DNA from 3 places in the Solibacillus sp. FSL W7-1464 genome. Region 3 is predicted to be linked to each of the others. Evidence: predicted binding sites of a transcription regulator. Region 3 holds the regulator's gene; each other region holds the start of a gene.

Region 1 (3,283 bases), 620 kb from region 3:
GAAAACAATCGAACGTAAAAAAGGCTTTGTCACATATTTAAAAGAAGCCGAAAAAATTTCGGATTTTATGAATTTAGTCGGTGCCGTGCAGGCAATGCTGAAGTTTGAGGATGTACGGATTATAAGAGATATGCGCAACAGTGTAAATCGTATCGTAAACTGTGAAACAGCCAACTTAAATAAAACAATTGGCGCTGCATTGAGGCAAGTGGAAAATATCCGCTATATCGATAATGCAATGGGCCTTGATCAGCTGCCGGAAAAACTGCGGGAAATTGCACGTCTCCGTGTGGAATATCAGGATGTGACGTTAAAAGAGCTTGGCGAAATGGTTTCGACTGGCGTTGTCAGCAAATCAGGCGTCAATCACCGTTTGCGCAAAATCGATGAAATCGCGGATGCGCTTCGCCGTGGAGAGAATATTTAAAGCCACTTAAGCATAAGGGTAAGTATTCCGTAGTGTAATAGAGAAAATTGGTAACGATTTCATAAAAGATGTTTCCAATTGTTGTTCTTTTCGGATAATTTCGATAAGATGAACTTAGAAGCGATGAACGGTTGTGAAAGGGAGTATTTCAACATGATTGAAAAACAAGTAGAAGTTAAATTAAAATCGGGCTTACAAGCAAGACAGGCAGCTTTGTTCGTCCAAGAGGCGAATCGTTATAAAGCAGATGTCTATTTACAAAAAGATACGAAAAAAGTGAATGCAAAGTCGATCATGGGCATTATGAGCCTTGCCGTTGCAAAAGGCACGGTTGTCACATTATGGGCAGACGGCCATGACGAAGAAAAAGCAATCAACGCACTACAACTTCTAATTGAAAAAGCGGATTAAAGCAAAAGGATAAAGCGCCCGTTCAACTCCTCAAACCATTGGAGGGCCCGATGCAAAAGTAAACGCTCCACCACTTTTGCATGAGGGACCGAAAGGGTGCAAGGAGTTGGTGCTTTATTCTGGACGTGGACAAACATATTATTTAAGCAATAAATATAACGCGATAATGAATTTTATTTGCAAGACAAAAGCACAGCTGTTCAGTATATGAACGGCTGTGCTTATTTTTTGAACACAAAAAAGCATACAAGACGAATCTTGTATGCTTGGATGGATCGATTATTTTAATTGGTTACGCTCATAAATTTTATCGATAAGACCGTACTCTAATGCTTGCTGTGCAGACATGAAGTTGTCACGATCTGTGTCGCGTGCTAACGTTTCGTAATCTTGGCCACTGTTTTCTGCCATGATGCGGTTTAATTTTTCACGTAAGTGTAAAATACGTTTTGCAGCGATTTCGATTTCTGTTGCCTGACCTTGTGCTCCGCCAAGTGGTTGGTGGATCATCACTTCTGCGTTTGGTAATGCAACACGCTTGCCTTTTGCACCAGCAGAAAGCAGGAATGCACCCATTGAAGCAGCCATACCGATACAGATAGTTGATACATCAGGTTTGATGAAGTTCATCGTATCGTAGATTGCCATACCTGAAGTGATAGAGCCGCCTGGTGAGTTAATGTATAGGTAGATATCTTTATCTGGATCTTCAGCTTCTAAAAATAATAGCTGTGCTACGATTGAGTTCGCAACATTATCGTCAATCCCACTACCTAATAAAATGATGCGGTCTTTAAGTAAACGTGAATAAATGTCATATGCACGTTCGCCGCGGTTTGTTTGTTCAATAACTGTAGGAATTAAGTTCATTGAAAAATCCTCCCTTTGTTAAAGCTTATATTCGATAACTTTTGCTGAAATTGACAAATATTTCAGCTGTAAACCTATCATACACGTATTAGTCAGTTATGGTCAAATATAAACTCTGATTTTTACAGTTGAAAATAAGGGGTTCCATCTGTATAATGAAAAAAGTTGCTCATATACTTATTTATATGTCCTCGTGGTGTAATGGATAACACTTCAGATTCCGGTTCTGAGGCTGGGGGTTCGATTCCCTCCGAGGGCGCTTTCTTTTTAAAGATTATTATTGGTCAACATGAAGTTAAAATAATCTTTCTCTTCCATTTTTCTACAGTTTATTTTTGACGCTACACTATAAGTTTCCGAATCCAATCTAATTTAAACGCTCTTCAATTAAAAAATTAAATTTGTTTATAAAAAAGCACATTTCCTACTTGTAATATATGATGAAAATTAGTACATTATTAAATGTTGTGTTTTCACAATAGTAGCTAGGTATACTATATTATCATGTCCTCTAGAGGGCACCATTTTACTGTTTTAATATACGTTTCAATATCAATTGCAAAAAATCATCTGAGGTTTTTTTGCAGTAGAGAATGAAGTTTTAGTAGGATAGAAGGAATCACTGTACCGGTTCTTTTTATCCTTCATTCGTTCTCTGACTAAATAATATTTCCAAGGCTGTATGAGAGGGAGTTCCTCTTGTGCAGTCTTTTTTTTTTAGTAAAAATTCTTTAGTTAATTAACATATATTATAAAAAACAGGGAATATATGTAATGGAATGGGCGCCTTTTTAAGAGGGGGATACAAAAATGAAATAACAATTAAGTGAATAAATATTAAATTATATGCAAATATACCGTTAATTTTGTTATATTAATTCATCATACTGCAATAATAATCAATTTTTTAAAAATTAAATGTTGTATATTAATTGTGGAATTAATATAATTGAACATGTTATTAATAAAAAAACTACTACATCCAGGAGGATATTCATAATGAGTACTAGAAAACTATTTAAATGGGCAGCACCTTTAGCAGCAGCTTCTATGATTTTAACAGCGTGTGGAGCGGACGAATCTTCATCAACAGGTGATAAAGAATATAAGAAAATTGTTGCAGGTACGGAAGCTACATATGCACCATTCGAATACTTAGATGATAAAGGTAATGTTGTCGGGTTGGATTCAGAGATTTTAGCAGCGATCGGCGAAGAAATGGGGATTGAAACAGAAGTAAAGAATGTAGGCTGGGATTCAATGATGAGCCAAGTAACAACTGGTGAAGTGGATATGGGTGCAGCGGCTATTACAATTACAGATGAGCGTAAAGAATCATATGACTTTACAGATCCTTACTATGAAGCGACTTTATTGATCGTGACAAAAGAAGGTTCGACAGTGGCATCATTAGAAGATATTAAAGACAAAAAAATCGCGGTACAGATTAATACGACAGGACATATCGCCGCACAGGAACTGCAAGGTGTTGCAAGCTCGAAGATTTTAGCTTATGAAAACTTCTCTGTTGCATTAACAGAAGTGCTTACAGGCGCTGCGGATGCTGCTATCGGT
Region 2 (3,283 bases), 3.0 Mb from region 3:
TCATATTTATGAACAGATTCTACAACATCATGGACTACACTTAAATCGACTGTTGTATGAATCGTTTTCCACATCGGATTTTTAGGATGGTGGATGAGGGCTCCGTTGAAATTGACAATCGGAGTTGTTAAACTCAGCTCCTGATAATAAAGCTGACTCGCACGGTACGGACGTCCTGTCGCAATCATCACCTGATGACCGGCTTCTTTTGCTTTCAACAAAGTTTCCTTTGTCAGCGCAGAAATCTTTTTCTCGTCCGTCAATAAAGTGCCGTCTAAATCTAATACTATTAAATGTTCATTCATGAGAGTAAGCCTCCTTTAGCCTGGGTATAATTGTAACGTGCAAAAATAGCATTCGTCAAAATTTTGAAACATAGACCAATTTTTGCTAATGTAAACAAAGAGGTGAGAAATTTGATAGTAGATAAAGAACAATGGAAGTCCATTCCATTACTGCATGTATATGATGAAACGATGGATGAGAAAACACCGGTCGTTATTTTTCTTCATGGTTTTTTAAGCGCAAAGGAACATAATCTGCATTATGCTTATCAGTTTGTGCAGCAAGGTGTACGCGTTATACTACCGGATGCATTAATGCATGGTGAACGATCGAATCAATTGACGGAAGACCAGATGAACTTCAACTTCTGGAAAATTGTATTGAAGTCAGTGGAAGAAGTACATACTATTTATGAAGAATTGAAGCTGAAAAACTTGGCGGGCACTAAAGTTGGGATTGCCGGAACTTCAATGGGCGGAATCGTCACATCTGGCTGTTTAGCGATCTACCCATGGATTGAAACGGCAGGTATTTGCATGGGAACGACAAGTTATACAAAACTGGCTCTCCATCAAGTAGAGGATTTAAAGCAAAAAGGTATATCATTTCCGCTGTCTGATGAACAGCAGACAGGCTTGCTTCAAATGCTGCAAAAATTCGATATGGAGCAGCATGAGGAATTATGGGCAAACAAACCAATTATTTTCTGGCATGGGGAGCGCGATACGGTCGTTCCTTATCATATGAGCCGAGATTATGTTGAACAACTGGAAAAAGAAAAAAAAGCAAAACATATTACTTATCTGGCAGAACGAAAAGCAGGGCATGCCGTATCGAGAAACGGGATTTTGCAAGTCACGCAATTTATGGCGCATTGTTTGGCATAAAGCATACGTTCTGCTATGATTAACAATAACACCATGGCGAAAGGGGAAATTTAAAATGGCAATTGATCACGATATGAAAGAAAGTATGTTAGGTGCATTGGAGAACGTAATCGACCCTGAGTTAGGCATTGATATCGTCAACTTAGGTTTAGTATATGAAGTGGATTTAACAGACGAGGGCTTAGCAATCGTTACAATGACACTAACATCAATGGGTTGTCCGCTTGCTCCGGTTATCGTTGACCAAGTTACAACGGCACTTAGCGAATTACCGGAAGTAAAAGAAGTAAAAGTGGATATCGTATGGCAACCGGCATGGTCTAAAGACAATATGTCCCGCTATGCAAAAATGGCATTAGGTATTCGTTAATAATAAGTAAATAAATGAATTAAGATTCGGTCATTTTGCGTATAGGCAAAGTGATCGTTTTTTTTTAGGTACTTTTTGGGGAGGAAACGGGGCGTAATTATTTGTTGTTTGACCAACTTTGACTTATAATAAAATTAATCAATAAAGGTCAAACTAATTGAAAGGGTGTACTCTATGCAATTTAACCAAACACAAGATAATCGTCCGCCATTAGAACAATTTGGACGTAACTTAATCGAACAAGTAAAAAACGGTAAGATGGATCCGGTTATTGGACGAGATGAAGAAATTCGGAACGTCATTCGTATTCTGTCACGTAAAACCAAAAACAATCCGGTGCTCATTGGTGAACCGGGTGTTGGTAAAACAGCGATTGTCGAAGGGCTGGCACAGCGTATCGTAAGACGGGATGTACCGGAAGGATTAAAAGATGCGGAGCTTTATGAACTGGACATGAGTGCACTAATCGCAGGAGCATCCTATCGCGGACAGTTTGAAGAGCGGCTGAAATCAGTATTAAAACAGGTGAAAGAGTCAGAGGGGCGCATTATTTTATTCATCGATGAGATCCATACAATTGTCGGTGCAGGGAAAACGGACGGGGCAATGGACGCTGGAAATATGCTGAAGCCAATGCTTGCGCGTGGTGAACTGCATTGTATCGGTGCAACAACATTGGATGAATACCGCATGTATATTGAAAAAGATCCTGCATTGGAACGCCGCTTCCAGCAAGTAATGGTACGAGAACCTTCTATTGAAGATACGGTCTCCATTTTACGCGGAATAAAAGATCGTTTTGAGGAACATCACCGTGGTGTCCGCATTCATGACCGCGCAATTATTGCAGCGGCACAGTTGGCGAACCGCTATATTACAGACCGATTTTTACCGGATAAGGCGATTGATCTGGTCGATGAGGCATGTGCCATGATCCGCATTGAAATCGATTCAATGCCACAGGAACTGGATCAGTTAACGCGCCGCCTCACTCAGCTGAAAATTGAACAGCAGGCACTGAAAAAAGAAAAAGATGAGGCAAGCAAAAAACGTCTTGAAATAATTACAGACGAAATTGATTCATTGGAAGTATCAATCAAGTCAATGAAAGAACAGTGGGAACTCGAGAAAAACGGCCTGCAAATTGTTCGTGATAAAAAAGATGAGCTGAAAAAAATGGAAGCCGAGCGCGATGACTTATTTATTTCAGGCAGTAATTTAGCAAGGGCAAGTGAGCTTCAATACAGTAAAATACCACAGCTTGAAAAGGAAATTGCCGAGCTGGAGCAGCAGTTGAAACAGTCGGAAGGTAACCGCATGCTGCGTGAAGAAGTAACTGAAGATGAAATTGCTAAAATTATTTCACGATGGACAGGGATTCCGGTAACGAAGCTTGTTGAAGGTGAACGCGAAAAACTGCTCCGTTTAAAAGATACACTGCATGAACGGGTAGTCGGTCAGGACGATGCGGTAACATATGTAACGGAAGCAGTCTGGCGTGCGCGTTCCGGTATTAAGGATCCGAATAAGCCGATCGGAAGCTTCCTGTTCCTCGGTCCAACAGGTGTAGGGAAAACGGAATTGGCAAAAGCATTGGCTGCACAATTATTTGATTCAGAAGACCATTTCATCCGTATTGATATGAGCGAGTATATGGAGAAACATTCTGTATCGCGGCTTGTCGGAGCTCCTCCAGGATATATTGGTTATGAAGAGGGCGGTCAGCTGACAGAAGCGGTTC
Region 3 (3,283 bases):
TCATTGTGAGTGCTGGTAAATGTAGCATGACAGATGCTCGAAGCCCTGTTCCGACATTTGTTGGGCAACTTGTCAAATAACCATAGCGGTCTTCATATGCATACGTAATTGACTTACTTAAGTAGCGGTCAATATTACGAGCCTTATCAAAAGCCTCTTTTAGATTCATCCCTTGCGTAAGACTTTGTATGCGAATATGATCCTCTTCATTTACTAATATGCTAATGGATTCATCTTTTGTTAAAAAAAATGATCCAATTTTTTTTCTTCGGGCCAAATTTGGGCTGATCAAATGCTTCTCCACTAAAATTTGGCGTTGTAAAACCGGCATATCTTTTATTTGGAAATAGGAAAACTGATACGGATTATCATACGAAGACAATAATGACTGCATCATTTTTTCTTCGATCAGTTGTGCTTCCTGTTCTGTAAAACTAATCGGAAATCGAGTATTGGCAATATTACGAGCAAGCCGAATGCGTGTGCTAATGACGATATCTGAATCGCTTTCGTGCTGCATCCAGCTGGGACTGGCATTCGTTAAAAAATGCTCGATGTTCATGCGTTCCCCTCACCTTCCTGTTTTATTTTACTTTCCAATTCCCTAATTTCATCACGTATGGAAGCTGCATCTTCAAATCGCTCTTCCGCAATTGCTTGCTGCAGGGTTGTTCGGAGCTCCTGGATTTGCTGTTCTACTTTTTCCTTTGAAGGTCCTTCTTCCATGTACCCCACATGCTGAGTACCTGCCTGAAGACGTTCAAGCAGCTGTGGTAATTGCTCGCTGAATGTTTCATAACATTGACCGCATCCGAATTTGCCCTGTTTTAAAAACTGTCGGTACGTAAAACCGCAGGAGGGACAGGATTTTGGGCTGGCTGTATTCGTTGTCGTGCTTTCTTTCTTGGCATTCACAGGTACAAAATTGAACCAATTTGAAATAAGCTGCTGAAGAGATGCAGGCTCTTCATTTACATCAAATTGAAATGGATGAAATTGAGTGGCACATACTTCACAGTAATGACGCTCGACTTTTTGACCATTGTGAACTTGAGTAACGGTTACATTAGCGTGACGCTGTTTACAATGCTCACATATCATAATAATCCACCTCTACTTTTCAAAAGAAATCGTTTGTAGCATTGCATGCATAATGCGTGCTCTCAGCTGATCACGCAACGGCAAAGCTACCTGTAATGTGACACGATCTAAAGCGGCCTTCATAATGCTTGCTTCACGTTCTGTAATGATATCCTCATCCAATAAACGGAAAATAATACGCTCAGCATTAGTTTGGGCAATGGCGTTACCTATTTGTGTTTCCATTTCGTCAAGCAAATTTTTCTTCGAGTGGATTGTTACACGCAAAATCCGAATATAACCGCCACCACCCCGCTTACTCTCTACATAATAGCCATGCTCGGTCGTGAAACGCGTATTGATAACGTAATTGATTTGGGAAGGGGCACAGGCAAATTGCTTTGCCAATTCATTTCGCTTTATTTCAATATGTCCCTGTCCCTCTAATTCAATAACTTCCTTCAAATACCCTTCAATTATGTCAGATATATTCCTCATGCTGTCTCTCACCTCTCATCAACTGACTTTGACTATCTTTGACTTAAATATACAATATTTATTTTTTGAAATGCAACTAATCACTCTTGCTTTAGGTTTCCCTATTTTTACATCAACAAATCCCTATTTATGTAAAAAAAGCGATAAGGTGTATTTAAACAAACCTTACCGCTTTTATGAATTTTGCCAAATTGAGGATAAATTATACCCAGCGACCGACAATTGGATAATTCCAGTGCTGATCTGATAATGCTTTTACAATACCGATGATCGGGGCAATCCAGAAAATAGCGAAAAATACTAACAGGAATGGTAAACCAATTAACACCACAGAAAGAACTCCTGCAATCGCTATTAAAATCCCGAATACAATCTGGAAAAGCAATGCTTGGATTGCTGTTCGCTTTACTTCATCCTCAGAACTTATTAAGAAAAACAGAATCGGTACTAGGAACGGCGCAAAGAATGCACTGGCATGAATGATAATTTTTGACCATTTTGATTCCATTTGTTATCAACCTCACTTTAGTTTATTAGCTTATTTACGGATAATATTCATAAAAGTTTCATAGAGAGAACAAAAATCCCGAATTTTTATTTCGAGATTTCTAAGTGACATCTATATTTAGTCAGTATGGGCCTCTATCTTTCGGGTTGTCCCCTTCTTGAGGAAATAAGAAATATGAAATAACAGCCGTTAAGATGGTTGCTCCAATTACTATTAAAATCCGATCACGGTCGCCTACTTCAGCGTAATTGTTTACTAGCATAATATATGATGCGATCGCCACCCCGAGTGACAAGGGTAAAACATATTTTAAACGCCCTTTATGAAATTTCATTATTACAACGCCTTTCATTATTTACTGCACCCATTTAAATTAGTTATTATATTACCTTAAATACAAATTACTGTAAATTTTTTATCTTTATAGAAATTTAATGATTTCAACCGATATAAACAGTAAAATAGTATTATTTAATAATACATGAAACGAGGAAGAACATGGGTATTCTGTTTTCAAGAGCAACAAAAGTTTCAAACAAGCCTTATTTTGATATAGCTAATTATGCACAGCAAGTAAATCTGGATGTTTCGAACTATCCTACCTTACATAAACAACTTCAACTGCTAAAATTAACGAAAGAGGATTTGGCAGTAATTAAGCAGCTTGAACCTTTTGCACAACAACTTGTTCCGGTAATGGTAGAACAGTTTTACAGTGCGATTAGTTTAAGTCCTGAGCTTGTAGACATTATAGGAAGCTCAGCTCGAATGGAGCGCCTTAAAGGCACATTAACAAAGCATATAGGAGCAATGTTCAATTGCAATATCGATTCACGTTATATTGAAGATCGTCAAACAATTGCACAAGTGCATGTAAAAATCGGTCTGCAATCAAAGTGGTATATTGCTTCATTCCAGTCGCTAACGACAACTTTCATCGACTTTATAAGTGAACTCGAAATGTCGAATAAAGAAATGGCTAAAGCAATTAATGCTTTCTCAAAACTCATTAACTTCGAGCAGCAGCTTGTAATTGAAGCATACGAAAAAGAAGAACAACGCATTCGTACTGAAAGTTCGGAAATGAAATCCAGAATTGTAGAGCGAATTCAGCACACTGCCCAAGAGTTAACGCAGATTAGTGATCAGACAAATGTATCATTAGAGGAAATTGCGGCCCAGTCGGAAGAGATTGCT

What was found. The regulator CtsR, encoded in region 3, represses protease genes until heat stress. The targets are predictions, from matches to a motif close to ATGGTCAATAAAGGTCAAACA.
Region 1: a site for CtsR is predicted at 1,797-1,817, ahead of clpP (ATP-dependent Clp endopeptidase proteolytic subunit ClpP). Genes of this name have one in related genera too.
Region 2: a site for CtsR is predicted at 1,677-1,697, ahead of MKZ25_RS03670 (ATP-dependent Clp protease ATP-binding subunit). Genes of this name have one in related genera too.

Annotation. Positions count from the first base shown of each region.
Region 1 covers NZ_JBBORC010000001.1:3,207,431-3,210,713, reverse strand. The annotation lists gene whiA (DNA-binding protein WhiA) at 1-427, shown strand, start outside; gene MKZ25_RS15995 (HPr family phosphocarrier protein) at 581-838, shown strand; gene clpP (ATP-dependent Clp endopeptidase proteolytic subunit ClpP) at 1,118-1,708, opposite strand; tRNA gene MKZ25_RS15985 (tRNA-Arg) at 1,896-1,967, shown strand; gene MKZ25_RS15980 (basic amino acid ABC transporter substrate-binding protein) at 2,708-3,283, shown strand, end outside.
Region 2 covers NZ_JBBORC010000001.1:784,799-788,081, forward strand. The annotation lists gene MKZ25_RS03655 (Cof-type HAD-IIB family hydrolase) at 1-305, opposite strand, end outside; gene MKZ25_RS03660 (prolyl oligopeptidase family serine peptidase) at 408-1,172, shown strand; gene MKZ25_RS03665 (metal-sulfur cluster assembly factor) at 1,234-1,542, shown strand; gene MKZ25_RS03670 (ATP-dependent Clp protease ATP-binding subunit) at 1,717-3,283, shown strand, end outside.
Region 3 covers NZ_JBBORC010000001.1:3,822,521-3,825,803, forward strand. The annotation lists gene MKZ25_RS19120 (protein arginine kinase) at 1-562, opposite strand, end outside; gene MKZ25_RS19125 (UvrB/UvrC motif-containing protein) at 559-1,101, opposite strand; gene MKZ25_RS19130 (CtsR family transcriptional regulator) at 1,114-1,578, opposite strand; gene MKZ25_RS19135 (DUF4870 domain-containing protein) at 1,781-2,086, opposite strand; gene MKZ25_RS19140 (acyltransferase) at 2,208-2,438, opposite strand; gene MKZ25_RS19145 (globin-coupled sensor protein) at 2,585-3,283, shown strand, end outside.